3 regions of the Pseudoalteromonas sp. P1-13-1a genome follow, and region 1 is predicted to be linked to each of the others. Evidence: predicted binding sites of a transcription regulator. Region 1 holds the regulator's gene; each other region holds the start of a gene.

Region 1 (4,278 bases):
GCAAAAAGCTATAAAGGCCGCCAAGTTGTAAAAAATGTAGGCCTTGAGGTAGAAGCCGGCAGCATAGTGGGCTTATTAGGCCCTAATGGCGCAGGTAAAACCACCACCTTTTACATGATTGTAGGGTTAGTACCTAGCGACAAAGGTAAAATATCTATTGATGATAACGACATCACGTTATTACCTATGCACAGTCGTGCTCGCTTAGGCATTGGCTATTTGCCGCAAGAGTCATCTATATTTAGAAAGCTAACAGTTTATCAAAATTTAATGGCTATTTTAGAAACGCGCAAAGAGCTAAATAAAGCCGCGCGAGAAGAAACGCTTAACAACTTACTTGATGAATTTAGCATTCAACATATACGTGATAGCCAAGGTATGGCGCTTTCTGGTGGTGAACGCCGCCGTGTAGAGATAGCCAGAGCACTCGCAGCGAACCCTAAATTTATTTTGTTGGATGAGCCTTTTGCTGGTGTTGATCCGATTTCAGTGTTAGATATAAAGAAAATAATAGAACATCTTAAAAATCGTGGCATTGGCGTATTAATTACCGATCACAATGTAAGAGAAACCCTTGATGTTTGTGAAAAAGCCTACATTGTTTCTCATGGGGAGCTAATTGCATCTGGCACCCCAGAACACGTATTAAATGACAAAACTGTACGCGATGTTTATTTAGGCGAGCAATTTAGGCTGTAACATTTAAGCCACACCTACAAGCATCTGCTAATATTAATTATAACAACATAAAAGGATTGTTAGAGATACATGAGGCAATCATTACAGCTGCGCATGGGCCAGCAACTTACAATGACTCCACAATTGCAACAAGCGATTCGCTTGCTGCAGCTCAGTACATTGGATCTCCAGCAAGAAATACAAGAAGCACTGGATAGCAACCCGCTATTAGAAGTAGAAGAGCAAGATTACACGGAAGAGTCGGCTGGAAAAAATGAACAAAAAGCAGATACGGATGATGTAACCGTAAGCGCATCGGCTGATGATACAACCAGTGAATACGAGCAAGACAGTGGTGAAGCTTTAAATAAAGACACCGTTAGCGATGATATGGCGATGGATGTAACTTGGGATGAGTACATGAGTGCAGCCCCTGCGGCATCTTCAGGCCCAATGCCAGAAGATGAGTCTATTTATCAGGGCGCCTCTACTGAAACGCTACATGAGTACTTAATGTGGCAACTTCAGCTTACTCCTTTTAGCCCCACTGATGAAGCTATTGCTATAGCCATTGTAGAAGCTGTAGATGACTCGGGTATTTTAACGCTAAGTTGTGAAGAAATTTTAGAAAGCTTTAACCAAGAAAACGATGACGACGTTGAGGTTGAACTGGATGAAATAGAAGCCGTTTTAAAACGTATTCAATTATTCGACCCTGTAGGTATAGCCGCGCGAAGCTTACAGGAGTGCTTGTGTATTCAGCTTAATCAGTTTGATAAAGACACCCCTTTTATAGAACAAACTAAAATGATCTTAACCGATCACATTGATCTATTAGCGGCACGCGACTATCGTACATTAATGAAAAAGACTAAGCTTAAAGAAGACGAGCTTAAAGAGGTCATGACTCTTATACATACCCTCAACCCAAAACCTGCAGATACAATAGTAAGGGAAGAGTCTGAGTATGTCATACCGGATGTATCAGTTAAAAAAATTAAGGGCCGTTGGGTGGTAGAGCTAAACCCAGATAGCATGCCAAAAATACGCGTAAATAGTCAGTATGCGGCCATGTCACGTACCGTAAAATCTAGTGGAGATAGCCAGTTTATTCGCTCTCATCTGCAAGAAGCTAAATGGTTTATAAAAAGTCTTGAAAGCAGAAACGACACGCTGCTAAAAGTAACAAACTGTATTGTAAAACAGCAACAAGCGTTTTTTGAACATGGCCCCGAAGCCATGAAACCAATGGTTTTAAACGATGTTGCTGAAATGGTAGAAATGCACGAATCAACAATTTCGCGTGTTACTACGCAAAAATATATGCATACGCCACGTGGTATTTTTGAGCTTAAATATTTTTTCTCAAGCCACGTAAGCACTGAAAACGGCGGCGAATGTTCGTCAACCGCAATACGTGCCTTAATTAAAAAGCTAATTGCCGCGGAAAACTCAGCCAAACCATTGAGTGATAGTAAAATTGCGGATATATTGGCAGAGCAAGGAATTAAAGTAGCTAGACGCACAATAGCAAAATACCGTGAATCGCTAGCTATTCCACCGTCAAATCAGAGAAAGAGTTTGATATAAGACGTAAAAAACAAAGAGGAAATGCTTATGCAACTAAACCTAACTGGTCGTCACGTAGAAGTAACTGATTCACTTAGAGACTATGTAAATAATAAATTTGCAAAGCTAGAAAGGCACTCAGATCATATTAGCAATGTGCATGTCATTCTCGATGTAGAAAAACTCAACCAAAAAGCAGAAGCGACTATTCATGTAAGCGGCGCAGATTTATTTGCCTCAACAGAGCACCAAGATATGTATGCTGCTATAGACTCGTTGATTGACAAGCTCGATCGTCAAGTCATAAAACATAAAGAGAAGCTTGCTAGACACTAATATTATGAAATTAAGTACATTAGTATGCCAGGACTGCAGCAAAGCTGCGGTCCTTTTTAGTAGTAAAAAAAGAATTTTAGAATTTATCAGTGAGCTGGCTCATGAAAAGCTCCCTTACTTACCGCAACAGGATATTCTTAATGCGCTAGCTAGCAGAGAAAAACTAGGTAGTACGGGTATTGGCCGCGGTATCGCAATTCCGCATGGCAGAATGGGTGGCGTAGAAGAACCGCTTGCGTTAGTACTCGTTAGTGACAAGCCTGTAAACTTTGATGCTATTGATAACTGTCCTGTTGATATTTTTGTTGCACTCATCGTACCAGATGGCGATAACCAGCAGCACCTAAAGACTCTAGCAACCATAGCTGATAAACTGAGCAATAGAGAATTTTGCAAACAGCTGCGAAACGCTAAAACCGATGCAGAACTGTATCAAGTAATTGTTGATCAATCGTAGTAAATACTAAGGGCTATAAATGGAGTTAATAATCATAAGCGGCCGTTCCGGTTCAGGTAAATCGGTTGCTTTACGTGTGGTTGAAGATTTAGGCTATTATTGCGTAGATAATATCCCGGTCAACCTGCTGCCCTCTTTAGTACGTAGTGTTTCAGATAACTATGACAAAATAGCTGTTAGTATCGATGTTCGTAATATCCCCAAAGAACAAGACGAGTTTAACGATATTCTCGAGTACCTACCGGACTTTGCTAAACCCACTCTGTTTTATTTAGACAGTGATGATCAAACACTCATAAAACGTTTTTCAGAAACACGCAGATTACACCCTTTATCCATCGATTCATTGCCGCTCGACTTAGCAATAAAAAAAGAAAAAGAGCTGCTTGATGTACTTGTAACCCGCGCAGACTTTATGCTTGATACGACTGATTTAAGTGTTCACCAATTGGCTGAGTCAATTCGCGAAAAAATACTCGGAAAAAAAGATAAACAACTAATTGTAACGTTTGAATCGTTTGGTTTTAAACACGGCATACCTAAAGAAGCTGATTATGTATTTGATGCTCGCTTTTTGCCAAATCCGCATTGGGAGCCTGAACTTAAACCGCTTACAGGTCTTGATCAACCTGTAAAAGACTTTTTGGCAAACCACAGCATAGTGCAAAAATTTACTTGGCAAATTCAAACATTTGTACAAACTTGGTTACCACACTTAGAGCGCAATAACCGCAGCTACCTGACTATTGCAATAGGTTGTACGGGTGGACAACACCGCTCAGTTTATTTAGCCCAAACTATAGGTGAGAGCTTTGCAATGACACATCCAAATGTAAAAATTAGGCACCGTGAGCAAGAAAAGTAACCTTAAAATAATAACCTGTTCAGTTTAGGTATAGTAATTTATGCGTTGTGAAGACACGTTTTTAATAAAAAATAAATTAGGCTTACACGCCAGAGCGGCAACGGTCCTTGCGCAATTAGCTGTGCAATTTGATGCTAAAATTACCTTACATCAAGATGATAAAGAAGCCGCTGGTGATAGCGTATTAGCCTTAATGCTACTCGAAAGTAGTAAAGGCAAAGAAGTTAAAGTTGTATGTGAAGGCCCAGACTCAGAAAAGGCTTTGCATGCGGTCGGACAATTAATCGCACAGCGATTTAACGAACAAGAATAAACGTTTAATTACCAAGCTTACTCATACATTTTTGCTTTATACCCTGATTTGTGTAGCTTG
Region 2 (4,278 bases), on a different contig from region 1:
CTAATTGCCGGTATTGCTATGGGAATACGCAAACCATTTAAAGCGGGTGATGTAATTGAAACCGACGACGTATTTGGTTCAGTGCATTCTATAAACCTGCGTAACACGCTAATAGAGAGCTTTTACGGGCAGTTAATACTGGTACCTAACAAAGTATTATTTAGAAACGTGCTAAAAAATTACACCACGTTAGGCGTTAGACGCATAGAGGTACCGGTGGGTATTTCATATGGCGACGACATAGAAAAAGCCAAAGAAGTGATAGTAGATAAAATTAACGAATTTGACTTTGTAATACGTAAAGATGAAACCGCTGTATACGCAGAAGGTTTTGGCGACAGTAGTATTAATTTACTGGTGTGGTTTTGGATTAAATACCCAGGTGAGCCAGACTTTATGACAGTACGCCACAAGGGCGTAGTAGCCGTTAAACAAGCACTTGATGACGCTGATATTAGTATTCCATTCCCAATACGTACGTTAGATTTTGGCATTAAAGGCGGTGAAAAGCTCGATGCCATGATAAGTGATAAAATAAGCCAGCAATCAGCAAATAAAAAGGGTGATAATAATACTGATGCAAGCCAAGGTGAGTAAATAATTTAAAACTCACAACGCAAAAGCATTGGGAAATAGTTACCGACTATCAGCGCGTTTTTACAAAGTAAAAGCGCGCTTTTTGTATTAAAAAGGAATTGGTAAGCAAAAATACTTTAAGTTTTGCTACTCCCTTAAATACCCCGCGGGTATATGCACACTTTTTTACCCGATAGAGTCTTTCAGGCTCTAGCGCTTTCACATTGTTGCTAGTTTAAGCTAAGTAAAGCTAACCATCTACGCTGTTAATATTTCCAGCCTGCAATAGTACCAGCCCATAATAATGCTTAACTAATTTAAGAGCTCACACATGTGCTAGCTGCGTTAAAACCGCTGCAACTATAACAACTGCATCAGCGAGGTTACCCTATATTAAAATAGATTAATTAAATTACTACTGACGTTGGTTAAAGCTCTACAGAGTTTGTCGCTTCTTAAAGAACGTTTATATGAGTAGGGCACTGTGTGTTTTTTGTGTGAAGGGAGTAAGCTAAAAGGCATTTACTAAGCTATTTAAACTGGTTTATGAATAGGTTTGCCGCCGTTGAGATTATGTAGGCCATAAAAAGCGCCGCTTGTGTTGGAGTAACAAGCAGCGCTGAGGAATAAGTTAGGAAGAAGGTATTTTAAATAACACTAATTTTATTACGGATAATTTTAACGCCATCCATGTTTTCTAAAAACTTTTGTGCAAGTGCACGCTGAAAACCTGTTTGCGCTTCACCGTATAAATCTACTTCACCGTCTTCAACCTGCACGCGAATATCGTTTAATGCTAAATTTGGGTTAGTGCGTAACGTGTTGGTGATTGTTTGTTGTAAGTTAGGTTGAGTAGCCACACTGCTTACTACGGCTAAGTTAGTTGCTGCACTTACTTTTGTAGCGCAAGCTAATAAAAATAAACAACAAAATGATACTAAAGCGATAGTTAACTTAAAGCGGTTCATAACTTTATCCTTACATTACGGTTAATTGTGCAGCTGTTCTTAGCTGAGTTACTATCTCAGTTACAATTTCGATGCCAATTTTAATGCTTTGAAATATAAGGGTATTTTATTAATAAAGAATTCAGGTGGGCAATAATTACATTTTAATGGGAATGAGTTACATGCTTGGGTTACATTTGTAACGGGTACAAATAAGCCGGCAATGGCCGGCTTATTTAGGGGGTTATTTCTTTTTGTTTTTAGCTTTGGCTTTTTTCTTGGCCTTCATTTTAACAGGGTCTTTACGCTTTTTAGCGGGTGGCTTAGCTTCTTTATGCTGTGGCTCAAGCCCTTTAATTATACGACGCTTAAGCTTTTGCTCAGTGTAGCGTTCAACCTTGTATAAAATACCAATGTCGTGTGCTTCAACTAATGAGATAGCAATCCCTTTTTTACCAGCACGGCCAGTACGGCCAATACGATGTACATAAACATCGGCTGTGCGTGGCATGTCAAAGTTAATGACGTGGCTAATATCAGAAACATCAATACCGCGGGCCGCGACATCGGTGGCTATTAATATGCGCGTTTTGCCACTGTGGAAATTTTCCATCGCTTTCATGCGCTTATCTTGCGGCATTTCGCCACGCAGCCACGCGGCTTTTACGCCATTGTTAGTTAGCTCACCAATTAGGGTTTCTAGGCGCTCACGGGTTTTTACAAACACAATGGCTTTACTTACATCTGGGCCGTTTAGGGTATTAACCAACAGCTCAAGCTTGTGGTGGTAGTCATCAGCAAGGTGCACCCATTGATGAATTTTTGCTTTTTCTTTACGCGACGATTCGGCTTCAAGTAAAGCTGGGTCGTTTAAAATACGCTCTGCAAATAACTCAACGCTATCGCCTTCTAAAGTCGCAGAGAATAAAAAGCACTGACGACGATTTTTAGCTTCGTCACATATGCGTAGCATTTCTTTTCTAAAGCCCATATCTAACATGCGGTCGGCTTCATCAAGAATAAGCATTTCTACGTTTTCGGCATGGAAATTTTCGGTTTCAAGGTATTCCATTAAACGCCCAGGTGTGGCGATTAAAATATCGTTATTGTTTTCAAAAATTTCTTTGTGGGTACCGTAGTTTATACCGCCTGTTACTACACCAATTTTAAGGTGAGTGCCTTTAGCAAGCAGTTCACATTGCTCATGAATTTGATAAGCCAGTTCACGGGTTGGGGTCATTATTAGCACACGTGCAAAACCTGGGTCGCGACGTGGAAAATCCATTAAGTATTGAATAGCCGGAATTAAAAATGCCGCCGTTTTACCTGTGCCAGTAGGTGCTGATGCTAAAATATCGCGACCTTGCAGCGCTTCAGGTATAGCTTGTTGTTGAATGCTGGTTGGTGTCTCGTAGCCCATTTTATCAATGGCGTTGAGGAGTTTAGTATCAAGATCAAATTCAGAAAATTGCATAGAGTGTCTAAAATAAGGGACAATTACTTGCAATTATACGCGCTATACGCCAGTTGGTGAATGAAAAGGTGAAAAAATGTCAGGGTTTACGTTTAAACAATTTAAGGTTGAGCACGATAAGTGCGCCATGAAGGTCTCAACCGATGGCATTTTACTTGGTGCATGGGCGTATTTAAAAGGGGCCAACACATTACTCGATATAGGCACAGGCACCGGTCTGCTGGCGCTTATGTGTAAACAGCGCCAACCGGCACTTAGCATAACCGCAGTTGAAGTTGATGAAGCGGCTTACAATCAGGCACAACAAAATATAGCCTCTAGCCCGTGGCCCAATATCACAGTAAAGCACACCACTATACAAGCGTTTAAACAAGCGGCGCCATTTGATGTGGTGATTTCTAACCCCCCTTATTTTAACCACAGCTTAAAAGGGCTAAGCGATGCCCGTAACACCGCACGCCATACCGATGGTTTAAGTTTTGACGAGCTAATAAATGCCTATATGCGTTTAAGTCATAAGCATTCGTGCTTTAACGTAATTTTACCCACCACAGAAGCGAGCCTATTTATTGAATTAGCAAAACAAAGCGGGCTTTATTTAAACGCGCATTGCCAAGTAAAAACCACACCAGGTAAAGCATTTAGCCGCAGCTTAATGCGCTTTAGCTTAATAAATACTTCGCCTGAGCTTACTTCCCTATGCATAAAAAATGAAAACAATTGCTACAGCGATGATTATATTGCGTTATGTAAAGCGTTTTACTTGAAGATGTAATTTTAAGGCAGGTAATTATCTAGTAATAAAGGATAGTTTACCCATTATGCATACGTATTCAGTTTTTATTTGAGCAACTCTCAAACTAGTGTTAACCACTTGTAAATAACGTCGAGTATGTTGTTTAACTCGCCCAACACTGGAAACACACACTATGAAACTGAATAAAATGATCACCACTGCAGGTTTTAGTTTAGGTTTAACCTTACCAAGTTTAGTATCGGCTGCGCCTACAACATTTGTGCATTTATTTGAATGGAATTGGCAAGATGTAGCCCAAGAATGTGAGCAGTTTTTAGGACCAAAAGGGTACGCTGCTGTACAGGTGTCTCCGCCTAACGAGCATATTACAGGTAGCCAATGGTGGACTCGCTATCAACCGGTGAGCTACCAACTACAAAGCCGAGGCGGTAACCGTTCGCAATTTATAGATATGGTTAATCGCTGTAACGCCGCAGGCGTCGATATATATGTTGATACATTAATAAACCATATGGCAGCCGGCA
Region 3 (4,278 bases), on a different contig from region 1:
TACTAAATAGTCAATTCCCTTTTGGTACTCTCCCTCGGCACTTGGCCAAGCCCATGCCTCAGAGCTAATATTAAACTGCGGCTGCGCTTTTTTAAGCGCTTCATGTTCGGTTGATTGCGACTGCGAACGGCTAAAATCTTTACGCATAGATAGGGCTAAATCACGCACCATTTCAAGCGCGCCATATTCCCATGCAGGCATATCATCCATTATCACACTTGGGGGCATTACATCGTTTGATAAATAGCCACCTTGCTTATCAAGTAAAGTGCTAGCAACAGTAATGAGTGTTGTGGTTGTTGTGTAGCCCGTTACCATTTTTTCACTACGCGCTTGTGCCGTCTCTTTTGCATGAGTAACCACGTTAAAGCGTGCCGGCTCAATACTCCAATAAACAGCAATAGCGTAAAAAATAATAAGCAGCGCAATCAATGCACCAGCTATTTTTCCTTTGTGTTGCGACATTTATCCTCCTAGTGATGAGCGTGTTGTTTTTTAGATGGCTTAGAATTCGCGGCTTGCGCTTCAAGTGAGACCACCTGAGCATTAGTAAACAAGCGATTACCGTCACTAAAATATAGCGTGAGTTTACGTTCTTGCCCTACTTTTAGTGGTTCTTGTGGATCAAATACCATTAAATGGTAACCACCAGGCTGAAAGCTTAAACTTTCATGGCCCTTAATGGTAACAGCGTTAACTTGTTGCATTTTCATCATACCATTGACATGTGTATGCTCATGAATCTCTACTCTGCCTAAACCTTCAATGGTTGCTTTGGTTAATTTAGCAACACCGCCACCGTGGTTAGAAATTGTTAAATAGCCAACACTCGATTTACTGCCAGGCAAAAACGCTCTTACTTGCGCATGGCTTACTTCAAGTTTAGCTTCGTCTGTATCGTGGCTGTGCCCAGCATGTGCAGCAACCGATGACGAAAACACATTAAACATTAACGCCGAGGCCATAAAAAAGCACTGCTTCATCATCGCTTTGTTCCTTGTGAAAGCATAAATTTCACTTTAAATTTAACATAGTTAACTAATAATAGTCAGTTAAATTAAGGCTCAAGAGGTTACTTTTTTGTTATCGAGCACCAACCAACACAGTACAGCTACAAATAATAAAGGCCACGCTATCATTACCGAGCCAAATAACAGCGCCAAAATGGTGCCAACTAATGCAACAACCCCTGCGCCAATTAACCCCATGGTTATTAAAGCCATAACAGCTACTACAGCAATAATGGCAACTAATACGCCGGCCAACTCTAGTCCTACCCAGCTCATATCTGCAATCCACAACGGGAACTGCCATGAATCAAAATGTATTAACGACACCGCATCAGTAAAAAGTAATACATAAACAACAACACATATTGCTAAGGTTTTCATATCCCTCTCCTAATACGCCCGCTCTTCAAGGCAACAATGAGCTATAAAGTAACCAAGCGCCACTGCAAACGGAAAACTGATAAATAATAAAATAGTCACTAAGCGTGTTGACCACACCGGAAAATCAAGGCGACGCGCTAAACCACTACAAACGCCCGATATTTTTTTATTAAGCGAGTCTTTGTACCAACCACGCTGTGTTTTAAAGTTATTCATACTCAACTCCCTAGGCGTTTGGCACTGTTGTATTGATATTATTATGTTTAACACTGGCTTTTAAACGAGCCAGCTCTGCATCTATTTTTTCATTTTTTTCTAAAGACGCTATTTGCTCAGCGGTTGAACGTGCCGTATGTGTAAGTTCATAAGCATCAACTTGTGCCTCTATGCCTTCCACTTTTTGCTCTATCATTTCAAAGCGAGACAAGGCATTGGCAACATTGTCGCTGTGTAATTGCATATTCACTTTTTCACGTGCAACAACAATATCGTGGCGTTTTATTAATTGCGCTTGTTTAGTTTTAGCGTGCGCCATTTTTTGTTGTAAACGTTCACAATCCGCTGTAATTTTCTTTATCGACTCTTTAAGCTCATCTAGCTGCGTGCTTTTTTCAGCAATTTTGTCGTGTACTTGTTGTTTTTCTAACAAGGCAGACTTGGCTAAATCATCACGGTTTTTAGCAACGGCAAGCTCTGCCTTTGTTTGCCATGAGGTTAAATCTTTTTGTTTTTGTGCGATTTGGCGTTTAAGCGTTTTTTCTTCACACAGTAAGGCAGCAGCAGTGCTTCTGCACTCATTTAATGCCTCTTGCATTTCACTTAACATAAGGTTGAGAAGCTTTTCAGGGTCTTCAGCTTTATCTAGCATGGCTGCTATATTTGATTTGATAACGTCATTTACGCGATTAAATACACTCATTGTTTTGTCCCATTGTTTTAATTGATAACAACAAGACGATTCCAAGAGTTATGCCAAACTCTTAAAAAATAAATATTATACTTTCAAAACATACACTTAAAATTTAAAAGGTGTCATTGCAAGTGACCATAAGCTGAACATAGAAAAGTGTAATTAACTAATATTTTGATCTTTTGACTAAATTTTAGGATCAAAAAAGCCACTAAAAAGTGGCTTAATTTAAAATTTATACGGCTTAAGTTTATTCGGGTACAAAACTCAATGCTTTATCCATAACCGACAAATCAGCCTGTTTACCATGGCCATTTTCTGAAAGGTGACGTCTAAATCCGCGCGCCCCAGGCTGCCCCTGAAAAATCCCCAACATATGACGTGCTATATGCCAAAAATTAGCACCTAAACGCATTTCTTCTTCGATGTAATCGTACATAGCACGCACCACATCGTGACGCGTTTGGGTATTAGCCACCTCACCGTAAATTTTTTCATCCACTTCATTAAGCATAAATGGGTTGCTATATGCTTCGCGGCCAATCATAACGCCGTCTATGTGCGCTAAATGCGCAAGGCTTTCTTCAATCGTTTTAACACCGCCGTTAATACTTAAATCGAGCTGTGGGTAGTCTTTTTTTAGCTGATAAACACGTGGGTAATCAAGCGGCGGGACTTCACGGTTTTCTTTAGGACTTAAGCCATTCAACCACGCTTTACGGGCATGAATAATAAAGTCATCACAGCCAACTTTATGGCTAGCTTCAATTAACGCGCATAAAAACTCATACGAGTCTTGTTCATCAATACCAATGCGCGTTTTTACCGTAACCGGAATATCTACTTCGCTTTTCATTGCTGCAACACATTGTGCAACCAGATCAGGCTCAGCCATTAAGCAAGCACCAAAGCGCCCGTTTTGTACCCTATCTGATGGGCAGCCTACATTTAGGTTAATTTCATCGTAGCCACGCTCACCCGCAAGTCTTGCACATTTAGCAAGCGCATCGGGGTCTGAGCCACCCAGTTGCAAAGCAACCGGCCCTTCGTGTTGATTAAAGTGTAAGTAATCGCCACGCCCAAATAAAATAGCCCCTGTGGTGATCATCTCAGTGTATAAAACAGCGTGCTTAGTCATCTTACGATGAAAAGTACGGCAATGACGATCTGTCCAATCTAACATTGGGGCAACTGAAAAGCGCCTGTTTAACGTAGGGTTATCTGATGTGCGTTTTTGCAATGTAAAAGCCTCGGGGATTATAAGTAAATGCGCCCATAAAAAGGCGCTGTATTCTACACAAAAGCCTAATTAGCATCAATGTTAGCTGTATATTTGTAAACCAAAATAATGCGCAATACCATTGAGTATATTTGTCACAGCCACTGAGCTTAAAATTAACCCCATGATTCTACTTATAATGCTTGCGCCACTGTCGCCGATTAACTTATGCACGTGATTTGCGAGTAACAAAAGTACAAGTACAACAACAAGTACAGCCAGCATCATCGACGATGTAGTAACTTGCTCAACCCACGTATATTCTTCGTTGCGCGTCATCAGTACAGCGCCTAGCATAGCACCAGGACTAGCTATAGAGGGAATTGCTAACGGAAAAATAGCGGTTTCTGTGCTGTCACGTACACTTTTAATTTCAGACTCGGGCTTACTTTCACCAAAAATCATTGAAAGCGCAAAAATAAGCAATACAATGCCACCGGCTATTTGAAACGCCGAGAGCGGTATTTCAATTGCATTTAACAGTTGCTCGCCAGCTATAACAAAAAACAGTAAAACCACTGCAGATACGCCTACCGCTTTGAAAACAACTTTTCGTTTAAACTTTTCATCCTCCCCGCGTGTCACAGCAATAAATACAGGCACTGTACCTATCGGGTCTATCACCGCAAAAAAGAAAATAAATATAGCTATTAATTCATGCATTAATGGGCTTCCTAGATAAAAAGTGTTTAATAAAA

What was found. The regulator sigma-54, encoded in region 1, starts transcription at its own class of promoters, with help from an activator protein. The targets are predictions, from matches to a motif close to GTTGGCACGNNNNTNGNNT.
Region 2: the regulator sigma-54 is predicted to act here: its motif matches at 1,605-1,623, upstream of AN391_RS16090 (BON domain-containing protein).
Region 3: the regulator sigma-54 is predicted to act here: its motif matches at 2,350-2,368, upstream of AN391_RS16385 (PspA/IM30 family protein).

Annotation. Positions count from the first base shown of each region.
Region 1 is NZ_LKDV01000003.1:94,995-99,272, forward strand. Features, by position in the region: gene lptB (LPS export ABC transporter ATP-binding protein) at 1-699, shown strand, start outside; gene AN391_RS04065 (RNA polymerase factor sigma-54) at 769-2,268, shown strand; gene hpf (ribosome hibernation promoting factor) at 2,296-2,583, shown strand; gene AN391_RS04075 (PTS sugar transporter subunit IIA) at 2,588-3,040, shown strand; gene rapZ (RNase adapter RapZ) at 3,060-3,905, shown strand; gene AN391_RS04085 (HPr family phosphocarrier protein) at 3,946-4,218, shown strand.
Region 2 is NZ_LKDV01000030.1:36,702-40,979, forward strand. Features, by position in the region: gene AN391_RS16085 (mechanosensitive ion channel family protein) at 1-597, shown strand, start outside; gene AN391_RS16090 (BON domain-containing protein) at 1,224-1,544, opposite strand; gene srmB (ATP-dependent RNA helicase SrmB) at 1,768-2,997, opposite strand; gene AN391_RS16100 (tRNA1(Val) (adenine(37)-N6)-methyltransferase) at 3,074-3,772, shown strand; gene AN391_RS16105 (alpha-amylase family protein) at 3,927-4,278, shown strand, end outside.
Region 3 is NZ_LKDV01000032.1:1,985-6,262, reverse strand. Features, by position in the region: gene AN391_RS16405 (DUF2333 family protein) at 1-465, opposite strand, end outside; gene AN391_RS16400 (copper chaperone PCu(A)C) at 474-986, opposite strand; gene AN391_RS16395 (hypothetical protein) at 1,065-1,391, opposite strand; gene AN391_RS16390 (PspC domain-containing protein) at 1,401-1,607, opposite strand; gene AN391_RS16385 (PspA/IM30 family protein) at 1,618-2,310, opposite strand; gene dusA (tRNA dihydrouridine(20/20a) synthase DusA) at 2,552-3,541, opposite strand; gene AN391_RS16375 (MarC family protein) at 3,623-4,243, opposite strand.